3 regions of the Cohnella suwonensis genome follow, and region 3 is predicted to be linked to each of the others. Evidence: riboswitches for the same ligand, from Rfam matches in the RefSeq annotation. Region 3 holds a riboswitch; each other region holds the start of a gene.

Region 1 (3,271 bases), on a different contig from region 3:
GAGTCCCCCCAGCCTAACCGCTTCCTGCGTCGTCATATTCAAGCTGGCGTAAGCGAACATGAGCCGTCCGATATCGACGACCCCGCAGATTAGCAGCAGCAATAGCGGGAGCAGCAGGGCGAATTCGACGAGCGACTGCCCTTTCTGTTCCTTGATCATCCCGCTCCCCATCCTCTCAACCACAAGCATACGGCGGATCCGCCCGCGATGGCGACGCCGTAAGGATACGCTCCCGAAGTCCAAACTCCATGGATGGCGGGCTTAACCCTGAGCCTTAGACACAGCAACACGTAACCGACGAATCGGATCCGGTCTCGGAAGCCGTTCTTGAACAGGACGATGCCCAGCGCGATCAATCCGCCGATCAACGCCATGTACACGGACGTCGCCGCGACGAACGCGGCCCCCTTAAGCGTTCCGACGAGCGCCAGAAGTTTCACGTCTCCCGCGCCCATTCCGCCGAGCATATAAGGAATAAGAAGGATCCCCAAGCCGAGCGCGAAGCCGAGCGACGAGAATGCGATACCCGCCCAGCCGTCCGCGAAAGCATGTATGCCGATTCCAGCCGCGAGCGCCGGGAAAACGACGGCGTTATAAATTTTCCTGTTCCTGAGATCGGTTACGACGCACGCGATTATCGCCATTAACAGAATTGCATTGGCCCACACGACGGTTCCTCCGTTTCGGGGATTAAAGAAGGCCATACGTTCTCGACGTATGGCCTTCCGGGCATCCGCAGACGCAGCCGCTTACGGGGTCGTCGTTGTCGTCGACGTCATTTGGGTTTTGGCGTCGCCGACCGTATCTTCCGCGTTATCGAACAAGGCGATAATGTGTCCGCGCAGAGCGATCAAAGCCGCTACGACCGCTACCGCGATTAGGCCAAGCACCAAGCCGTACTCCGTCATCCCTTGACCTTGCTCGTCTTTCACCAGTTGTTTGAATTTGTTCATCATTTTTAATTTCCTCCTAATAGTGGGTTTAATGGCTTTCTCGTTATTCAGAATTCATAAGTTTCACGCTTATCCCTCTCTGAATAACCTCCGCAAAGCTACTCTGTCGTCGCCTGGGACGCCAGAGGCGTGTTTGCTTGAAACACTGCCTTCTGTCCTAGCCTGACGCATGCACGTTCGAGCGTTCCCGCCGGGAGCTCCACGACGGAGCGCGTCCCCCGGAAAGCCGTTCCAAGCTTGCCGGGATCCAGCCGCAGCTGAATACCGACGATGCGATCCTCTTCGTCCAGATGAAGGACATCGATCGGATACTTCATGAAAAAAGAATGCACTCCCCGGCACGGTCGAATGTGCAAGCCGGACCCTTCCGATAGCGAACCCGTCAGCATAAGCCCTCTGAATCGCCGCGGGAAGGAATACGCCTCCGCGATTCGATGGCCGACGAGCTGTCCGCTCTCTTGAATGATCAGCTTCATTCGACTGAAATCCCCCCTCCATACGCAAAATAACCCACCTTTTCCCGAAAGGAGGGTTCATTAAAGAAACTCCCCTTCATCTTTCGGCAGCTGGCTGGCATCACGCTCTCGCGTTTTAGCCCCTATAGCTTTGCGTCGCCGACTTTCGTCGGCTTTGCCTTTATCGAGATTCAGCGGAGCGTGTCGTTCGCTGGTTCGATGTGTCTAATCATAAGCGGCGAAACGAAGTTCCTTGAATCCATCTAATTCCTCAATTTTCTGAATATTGCGTCATGCCGAACGGCACGGATCTTATCTAGTCCGAATGAACGAGTGCCGATAACTTAATAGGCTAATAGATCAATCTCCAATAAGTCGCAATGCTCTTGAACCGCTCGGCGTTCGACTTTTTCCTTCATGCGCGAGTCGAATGGAAGAATAAACCACGATTAGTTCTGGAAGCGCTTACCTGCATCTTGCGAACCATGATGCGCGCCATGTAAAAAAGGCTAGTCCCCGGCATCGGGACTAGTCTTTTTGTCGCGTATTCGGCGAAAGTCAAATTCGCTCGAGCGAAAGCTCGCCCGTTTCCGCCTTTTTCAGCACGATGATACCCTCGTAAGCTTCGCCTTCGGGAGTCTTGAATTTCAATTTGCCCGTCTTTCCTTTCTCGACGAGCGCCTTGACCATCGCGTCGGTTAACGTCCGGTCGAAGCTCTCTTTCCAGATGACGAAGCCGCACCCCGTCTTATAATGGCTGCAACCGTATCCCTTGCGTCCCATGAAAATATGGCCGCCGCACCCTGGACGCGGGCATACGCCGATCGTGCCGGGCTGTCCGCCCGCCGCTTCCGGCTTGGCGGCTGCCGCTTTGGCGTTCTTGCCGGGCGTCGCGGCGGATGACTTGGCGGCTGCCGCCTTGGAGGACTCCCGAGCCTTCTTCCGGTCGTCCGCCCCCTCCTTGCCTTTGCCGCCTTTCGCGGACGGCTCGGGCTTCGCGAACGCGTTCCTCGCCGCCGGCCGTTGAACGCTAACCTTGTCGATGATCAACCTCGTAAACCTTTTGACGTTGCCCATGAACGTGTCGGCCGACGCTTGTCCGCGCGAAATTTCCGTCAGCCTGCGCTCCCATTGGCCCGTCATCTCCGGCGACGTGAGCAGCTCGACGCCCGCTCCGCGGATGAGCTCGATCGCCGTCCGTCCCTTCGGCGTGATCATGATCTTCTTGCCTTGCATGTCGACGTAACCGACGTTCTTCAGCCGTTCGATCGTCGCCGCCCGCGTCGCCGGCGTACCGAGTCCGGAATCCTTCATCGCGTCGCGAAGCTCCTCGTCCTCGATCTGCTTGCCCGCGCTTTCCATCGCCTTCAGGAGCGTGCCTTCCGTATAGTGCTTCGGCGGCTGCGTTTCCTTCTCTTTCACTTCGACGTCGGAACAGACGACCGACCCGGCCGGATCGATCTCGAAATGCGCGTCCGTCTCCAGCGTCTCGTCTTCCGCCGATCCCGCTCCGTCTTCCTTGTCCTTGCCGCCGTCCTTGGAAGAGCCGGACGAAGACGGCTTGGACGACGGCGCATCCGCGGCGTAAATGACCTTCCACCCGAGCGATAGCAATTGCTTCACCGTCGTCTTGAACGTTTCCTTTTCCACCTCGGTGAGAACGGTATGTACTTTATACTCCGCCGCCGGATAGAAGTGAGAAAGGAACCGCTTGGCGATCAGGTCGTACAGCTTGCGCTCGTCCGGGGAAAGCCCCTGCGGCTTCTTCATCGTCGGCATGATCGCGTGGTGATCCTCGACCTTGGCCGGGTTGCACACGTTCTTGTTGTTCACGTGAACGAACCGCTTGTTAGCGCCCTGCAC
Region 2 (3,271 bases), on a different contig from region 3:
ATTACATGGACGGTAGGCGTCAACTATAATCTGAAGACGCTCGCGAATGCCGAGATGGTCGACGTACTGGAAGTCGGGCAAACGCTCGTAAGCGGTTCGGTTAAAGTGTACGGCATGAACATCGCGACGGGAGGAGGCACGTCGATAGGTTCGTTAGTAGACCCTTCCGAATATACGGTCAATGTAACAGGGCAGACATTAAGCGTCGAATTCAACAACGCGATTTCCTCTCCTTACTTCATCACGTTCGAAACGAATCTCGATAATCAAATTATCGGAACGACGGCTACGAATACGGCGAAGGTGAAGGACGGGGCGACCGACGTATCGAAAGATTTGACGGCATCCGTCACGATTCCTCAAGGCGGCATCTACGTCTCGAAGGACGGCGCGCAGGACGGCGAACTCATCCATTGGAAAGTGTTCATCAACAAAGGACAATCGACCGTAAGCAGCGCGAAAATCACTGATACGCCGACGGACAACCAAGTGTTGATCGACGATTCCTTCAAGCTTTACGCGACGAATGTCGCGGCAGATGGCACGTTAACGAAGGGCGCCGTCGTTCCGGCTTCGGAATACGCGCTGACGATTAACAGGGCAGCCGACGGTACGCAATCGTTCGTCTTGAGCTTTAACAATACGATTCATACCGCATATTTGCTGGAATACGACTCTTTGATCGCCGCCCTTAACAACGAAAACGTCGGTAACGCGGTCGAGTTTTCGGGCAACGGCGTTTCCACCGGAACGAAACAGACGGATAAGAACGTCAAAGTCGGCGTTTCTTCGGGTTCGGGCACGGGAAGCGGCGTGATAGGATCGCTGACGGTCACGAAAGTGGACCAAGCGGATCATGCCATCGTTCTGCCCGGGGCCACTTTTAAGCTCGAAAGACAAGTCGGCGCGACGCGAATCTTGATTAACACGTTGACGACTGACGCCAGCGGCGAAATCTTGTTCGATAAGCTTTTGTCGGGGCAGTATTACTTGAAGGAAACGGCGGCGCCCGCAGGGTACCAACTCGATGCGGCGGAGCATGCCGTCACCATCGACTCGACTCACCAATTCGTCACCTTGTCGTTGGAAAATACGAGAAACCCTGTCGTCCCGCCAGTAGTACCGCCGGTAATCCCGCCAGTCGTGCCACCGGTAGTGCCGCCAGTGGTTCCGCCAGTGGTTCCGCCAGTCGAGCCTCCGGTTGAACCGCCGGTCGAACCGCCGGTCGAACCTCCGGTTGAACCGCCGGTCAAGCCGCCGGTAAAACCGCCGGTCACGGATACGAAGAAGACACCGGAAGACAAGCCGACGACGGGTAAAGTCGAAGTGCCGGACGGAGGGAAACCCGTCGTCAAGGAAAAGCCGAAGAACGGTACCGTCACGGTCGATCCGAAAGGCAAATGGACATACACGCCGAAGAAGGGCTTCACCGGCAAAGACAAATTCGTCATCGCAGTGAAAGACAAGGACGGCAACGAGCAAGACACGTTCGTCGATATCGACGTGGACAAAGTGCCGCGCGGCGGCATAGACGGAGAAGGCGGCAAAACGCTGCCGAAGACCGGTGAAGCAAGCCCACTGCCTTTGCAGCTGGCGGGTCTCGCCCTTGTCATCGCCGGCGTCGGGTTCCTCTGGAAACGGCGCAAGCTGTCCAAATAAACAAAAACTAGTCTATTTTTCGCGAATCTAGTATAATCAAAACAAAGAAAGCCGAACACGATAACGGCAAACCTGTCGAAAGGCAGCGACGCAATGCTACAGGGCCTTCCCGATTTTCGGATGGCAGCCAGCTACCGAAATTCCGGGCTTTTTTTGCTTCATCGCACCGAATCCCCGATAACGGCAAACCTGTCGAAAGACAGCGACGCAAAGCTATAGGGCCTTCCCGCCTGAGGATGGCAGCCAGTTACCGAAAGGAGTTTTACCGTTGAAGAAAATAATTCCCTTATTGCTGGCGATCGCGCTGGCATTCTCAGCAGCTCCGGCGGCGTTGGCGGCCGAATCGATCGATGCTGCTTGGTTGGACGCTTCCGCCGCGAACAAAGGTACGGTCGGCATTACGCTCGGTTCCGACACGGATAAGTTAACGAAAGCGAAAGTCTCGAAAGACGGGCGTTCTTACACGTATACTGTATCGAAAGCCGATGCCGAACATCCGGTATGGCTTCCGCTTCAAATGGGGAACGGAACGTATACCGTCACGCTTCTGGAGAACGTCAAAGGAAACCAATATAAAGTGCTCCGCACCCAAAAGGTCGACGTGAAGCTCGACAATGCGACCGTCCCTTTCTTGAACGCGGTGCAGAACGTGAACTGGAAAAACGCGGAAGATGCGGTCGGTAAGGCGACGAAGCTCGTGAAGGGCGCGAAGACGAACGAGCAAAAGGCGAAAGCGATTCACGCCTTCTTGATCGGCGCCATTAAGTACGACAACGAACTCGCGAAGAGCGTTACCTCGGAATATATTCCGGATATCGACGGAACGCTGGCCTCGGGCAAGGCGATCTGTTACGGTTACGCTTCCTTGTACGCCGCGATGCTTCGCAGCCAAGGGATCCCGGCGAAGCTGGTCATGGGTACGACGAGTTACGTCAAAGGCTATCATGCGTGGAACGAAGTGTACTTGAACGGAAAATGGGTCGTCGTCGACGCTACGGTGGACGCAGGGCTGAAAAAAGCGGGCAAGCCGTTCAGTTTCGCGAAATCGGCTAAAGAGTACGCGGCCGAGAAAGTGTATTGAGAGGATAACGGAAAAAGCCGGACGCGAAGTACTCGCGTCCGGCTTTTTGCTCTTTCCGTCCTATCTTGCTAGCTAACCAGCTTCGCTTGCACGATCAGCCTGTGCGTCGGATTGACGAGCGGGTCGCACGTGATCAGCGTAAGCATCGCGAGATCCCCTTCGTTCTCCAGCACCGAGAGGTCGGTCGGCTCGACGACTTTGATACGGAATACGTCATATTCGTACGAACGGTCTCCGGCATCGATCCGAATGCGGTCGCCGACCTTGACTTCGTTCAAGCGGTTAAACAGCCGACCCTTCGTTCTCGCGCGATGGGCGGCGATCGCAGCGTTGCCCGGTTGGCCGATGGCGGCCGTCTCGGTCATATGGGCGGAGGCGTATTTCATGTTCGCCTTGGTGGCCCCTTCCAATATCGGCAGCTCGACGTCGATGCCCTCGATGGTCAGAACGCCGAGGGCGCCTTCCGTTTGTTTGTCTATGGCCGGGGGCGGCGACGGCACGGTCTCGTCCTCCGGCGGTTGCTGGCCGAGC
Region 3 (3,271 bases):
CCCTGATGATCGCAATATTTTTCCTCGCCGGCGCGCAGTTCGCGACGGCGGCCGAAGGCGGAGGGGGCGATGCAGAAGAGATCGAGCCCGTCAATCTGGGCGAGCTGGCGGACGGCGCAAAGGTTTACCCGTCGCTGAAGGATTTACTCATCGATTCTCTACAACTTTACGAGGAGGACGCGGAGGCGATTGTCCCGGAATCCTTCTACGAGGTGGATCTCGGCAACAACCCGCAAGGCTACGAGAGGCAGTTCATGGCCTTCGTCTACAATTACGAGTGGATCGAACTCGTGCTGATCGCATCGAACAAGGACGCGTCGGATGTCCGGTTGCTGGACCGGGCGGCAAGCAGCGACGAAGGGTATATGTTCCTTAACATGGCCAAGCTTGAATTCACGACGACGGGCAACTTGGTTCAAATTTGGACCGAAGCCCCCTACAGCGCGTTTCGGTCCCTCGTCGAACTGGAATGGGCGGGCGACCGGTTCTACGTCATCTCCCATGAATACGACGATCCTTCCGAGCGATATTTCGAAGAGAAAGAGCGCCTATTGAAGCTGAAGGACATCCAGAAGCTGGTGGAGCAATACGAGACGGAAATAGCCTATTACCCGAGCGCGTATGAACAAAATTATACGCTTGCCGCGCCCGCGCTGAAGCTGGCCCAACAGAAGGCGAATCAAATTCAGAAGGTCGATTTCAAAAAAGCGGTGGAATACCTGGATTACGGGTTGTCCCAGTACGCGGACGCATTCGGAACCTGGGGCTACGTGGACGGTACGTTAACGAAGGCGGACATCGTCGGCGCGGAAGACAGCCTCTATCTCGAAGCTCGTCTCGGTCTGGGCGTTTACGTCGGCATGCTTAACGATTACGGCTATTACCTCTCGTTGGCCGGTCGCAACAAGGAAGCCGTGCCGGTTCTGGCTAACGTGATCAAGCTCGTTCCCGGCCGTACGGTGGCCTATCTCAATATCGCCGATGCGGAATGGACGCTGGGACAGAAGAACGCCGCCAAGGCCCACTACAAGACCTACTTGAAGCTGCTCGGCGGCAAGGCCAAGTCGACCGCTCCCGCGCGGGTTCAACAGCGGATCAACGCCAAATAAGGGGTACGGCCGGGAATTGTCCGGGACCTTTCCGGGATAGCCGCACCTTCGCAACATCAAAACAACCTCCAGATCCGCCGAAAAAGCGGAAATGGAGGTTGTTTGGCATACGTTGAAAAGTTATATTCGGCGGGCACGCTTAGTCCGCTTTGCCTAACCTGGTACAAATGGCCTATTCACATAACGGGATACGACAATTTATTATGAATTTAGATTCAAAGTCGCAACAACCAAGTGAAAAAGGCAAATCATGAGAAATCATGAGACGCAAAGCCAAGGGCCTGACCCGCTTCCGAGCGGAAGGCAGCCGGTTGCCACAAGGAATCATAGCGATTCTACTATGAACCTTGGCGAGGTTTATTTTTTTTGCTCAAAATCCCATTCGCAAGAAGAAAGGCAGGGTTCTCATGGAAAAACGCATATCCAAAAAGCTTTCTTTCCTGGTTTCGCTTCTCCTATTGGTGCAGGTTCTACTCCCGGCCGGGAACAGCTTCGCGGCAGAGACGGACAACACGATGCTGCCTCCAAGCAATCTCAGCTATCAAGCATTGACGCCTACCGACGTTAAGTTGACATGGAGCGCGGTTTTTGGTGCAACCGGCTATAAAGTTTATGAGATTACCGACGGTCAGCTGATCGCCCGCGGCACGTCAAGCACGACCTCTTTCACGATCAATAGTCTGCCGGAAGGACAGTATACTTACGTGGTATCGACCTTAGGTCCGAATGGAGAGTCGGGACCATGCGCCCCGATTACGGTCAATATCGCTTATCCGGACATGGCCGCGCCGACGTTGTCGTATACGGTCAAAAACGGCAATGACATCGTCTTGAGCTGGACGGCCTCCCCGTATGCCCAAAGCTACAATCTATACCAAGTTCAACCCGATGGCCAGACGACGCTTGTGAAAACGCAAACGGCGCTTACCTATACAGTCTCCAATGCGCCGACGGGAGCTTATCGGTATGCGGTTACCGCAAAGAACGCCAACTTCGGGGAATCCCCGCTTTCCGCTCCCGTTGAAGTCGACTTGATTATTCCGACAATGACGGCGCCCGGTAACGCCACGGTTATCATTTCGAACGTTACCGACGTCAGCTTGAAATGGAATGCGGTCAGCTACGCTACGAATTATAGAGTCTATCAAGTAGTCGATGGGCAAAAAACGCTAAAGAGCACGGTAACCGGAACAACCGTCATTTATACCAATCAACCAGCCGGCGAATACGCCTATGAGATCTATTCTTACAGCGACCGTTTCGGCGAATCGCCGGAAGGCGCCCCTGTCACGTTCACTCTGGGCACTGTGACGATGGCGCCACCTGCCAGTCTCGTCTACAAGCTGCAAAATATCAACGATGTCGTTCTGACCTGGACGACCGCCGCGAACGCGAACAGCTATAAAATCTATCAAGTCATCGACGGTCAGAAGATATTAAAGAGCACGGTAACCGGCACGACCGTGACCTACGCCAACCAACCGGCCGGAGACTATACCTATGAAGTGAATGCTTACAGCGACCGTTTCGGCGAATCGCCGGAAGGCACTCCGGTCACGTTCACGATCGAGGCCACGGTCATGGCTGCGCCGGCCAACTTCGCTTATAAGCTGCAAAACATCAACGACGTCGTTTTGACCTGGGGGACTGTCCCGAACGCAAACAGCTATAAAATCTATCAAGTCGTCGACGGTCAAAAAGTATTGAAAAGCACGGTAACTACCGCAACCGTGACCTACGTCAACCAGCCGGCCGGCGACTATACCTACGAGGTGCATTCTTTCAGCAGCCGTTTCGGCGAATCTCCGGAAGGCGCCCAAGTTACGTTCGCGTTAGGTGCGGTGACCATGGCCCCTCCTCCCGATCTTGCGTACAAGCTGCAAAACATCAACGACATCGTCCTAACCTGGGGGGCGTCAGCTAACGCGAACAGCTACAAAATCTATCAAGTCATCGACGGTCAAAAAGCGTTGAAAAGCACGGTAACCGGAACTACAGTGACTTACGTCAACCAGCCGGCCGGCGAATACGCCTATGAGGTGCATTCCTATAGCAGCCGTTTCGGGGAATCTCCGGAAGGCAGCGAAGTAAAATTGACGATAGAGGCCACTATTATGGCCGCACCGGAAAATGCCCAATATCGGTTGACGAACGGCAATGAT

Evidence for each region. A riboswitch is a leader RNA that binds a small molecule or an ion and turns the genes downstream of it on or off. The one in region 3 is predicted to bind cyclic di-GMP.
Region 1: it holds a riboswitch for cyclic di-GMP, as region 3 does, so the genes downstream of both, ACFPPD_RS11415 (DUF192 domain-containing protein) here and ACFPPD_RS04990 (OmpL47-type beta-barrel domain-containing protein) in region 3, are expected to answer to the same signal.
Region 2: it holds a riboswitch for cyclic di-GMP, as region 3 does, so the genes downstream of both, ACFPPD_RS07085 (transglutaminase-like domain-containing protein) here and ACFPPD_RS04990 (OmpL47-type beta-barrel domain-containing protein) in region 3, are expected to answer to the same signal.

The regions. Positions count from the first base shown of each region.
Region 1 is NZ_JBHSMH010000030.1:100,700-103,970, reverse strand. Features, by position in the region: gene ACFPPD_RS11430 (TadE/TadG family type IV pilus assembly protein) at 1-159, opposite strand, end outside; gene ACFPPD_RS11425 (A24 family peptidase) at 156-668, opposite strand; gene ACFPPD_RS11420 (Flp family type IVb pilin) at 750-956, opposite strand; gene ACFPPD_RS11415 (DUF192 domain-containing protein) at 1,052-1,429, opposite strand; cyclic di-GMP riboswitch class I at 1,512-1,598, opposite strand; gene ACFPPD_RS11410 (type IA DNA topoisomerase) at 1,967-3,271, opposite strand, start outside.
Region 2 is NZ_JBHSMH010000014.1:1,754-5,024, reverse strand. Features, by position in the region: gene ACFPPD_RS07090 (collagen binding domain-containing protein) at 1-1,659, shown strand, start outside; cyclic di-GMP riboswitch class I at 1,715-1,798, shown strand; cyclic di-GMP riboswitch class I at 1,832-1,914, shown strand; gene ACFPPD_RS07085 (transglutaminase-like domain-containing protein) at 1,928-2,740, shown strand; gene ACFPPD_RS07080 (class D sortase) at 2,809-3,271, opposite strand, start outside.
Region 3 is NZ_JBHSMH010000007.1:30,680-33,950, reverse strand. Features, by position in the region: gene ACFPPD_RS04995 (hypothetical protein) at 1-1,109, shown strand, start outside; cyclic di-GMP riboswitch class I at 1,342-1,428, shown strand; gene ACFPPD_RS04990 (OmpL47-type beta-barrel domain-containing protein) at 1,517-3,271, shown strand, end outside.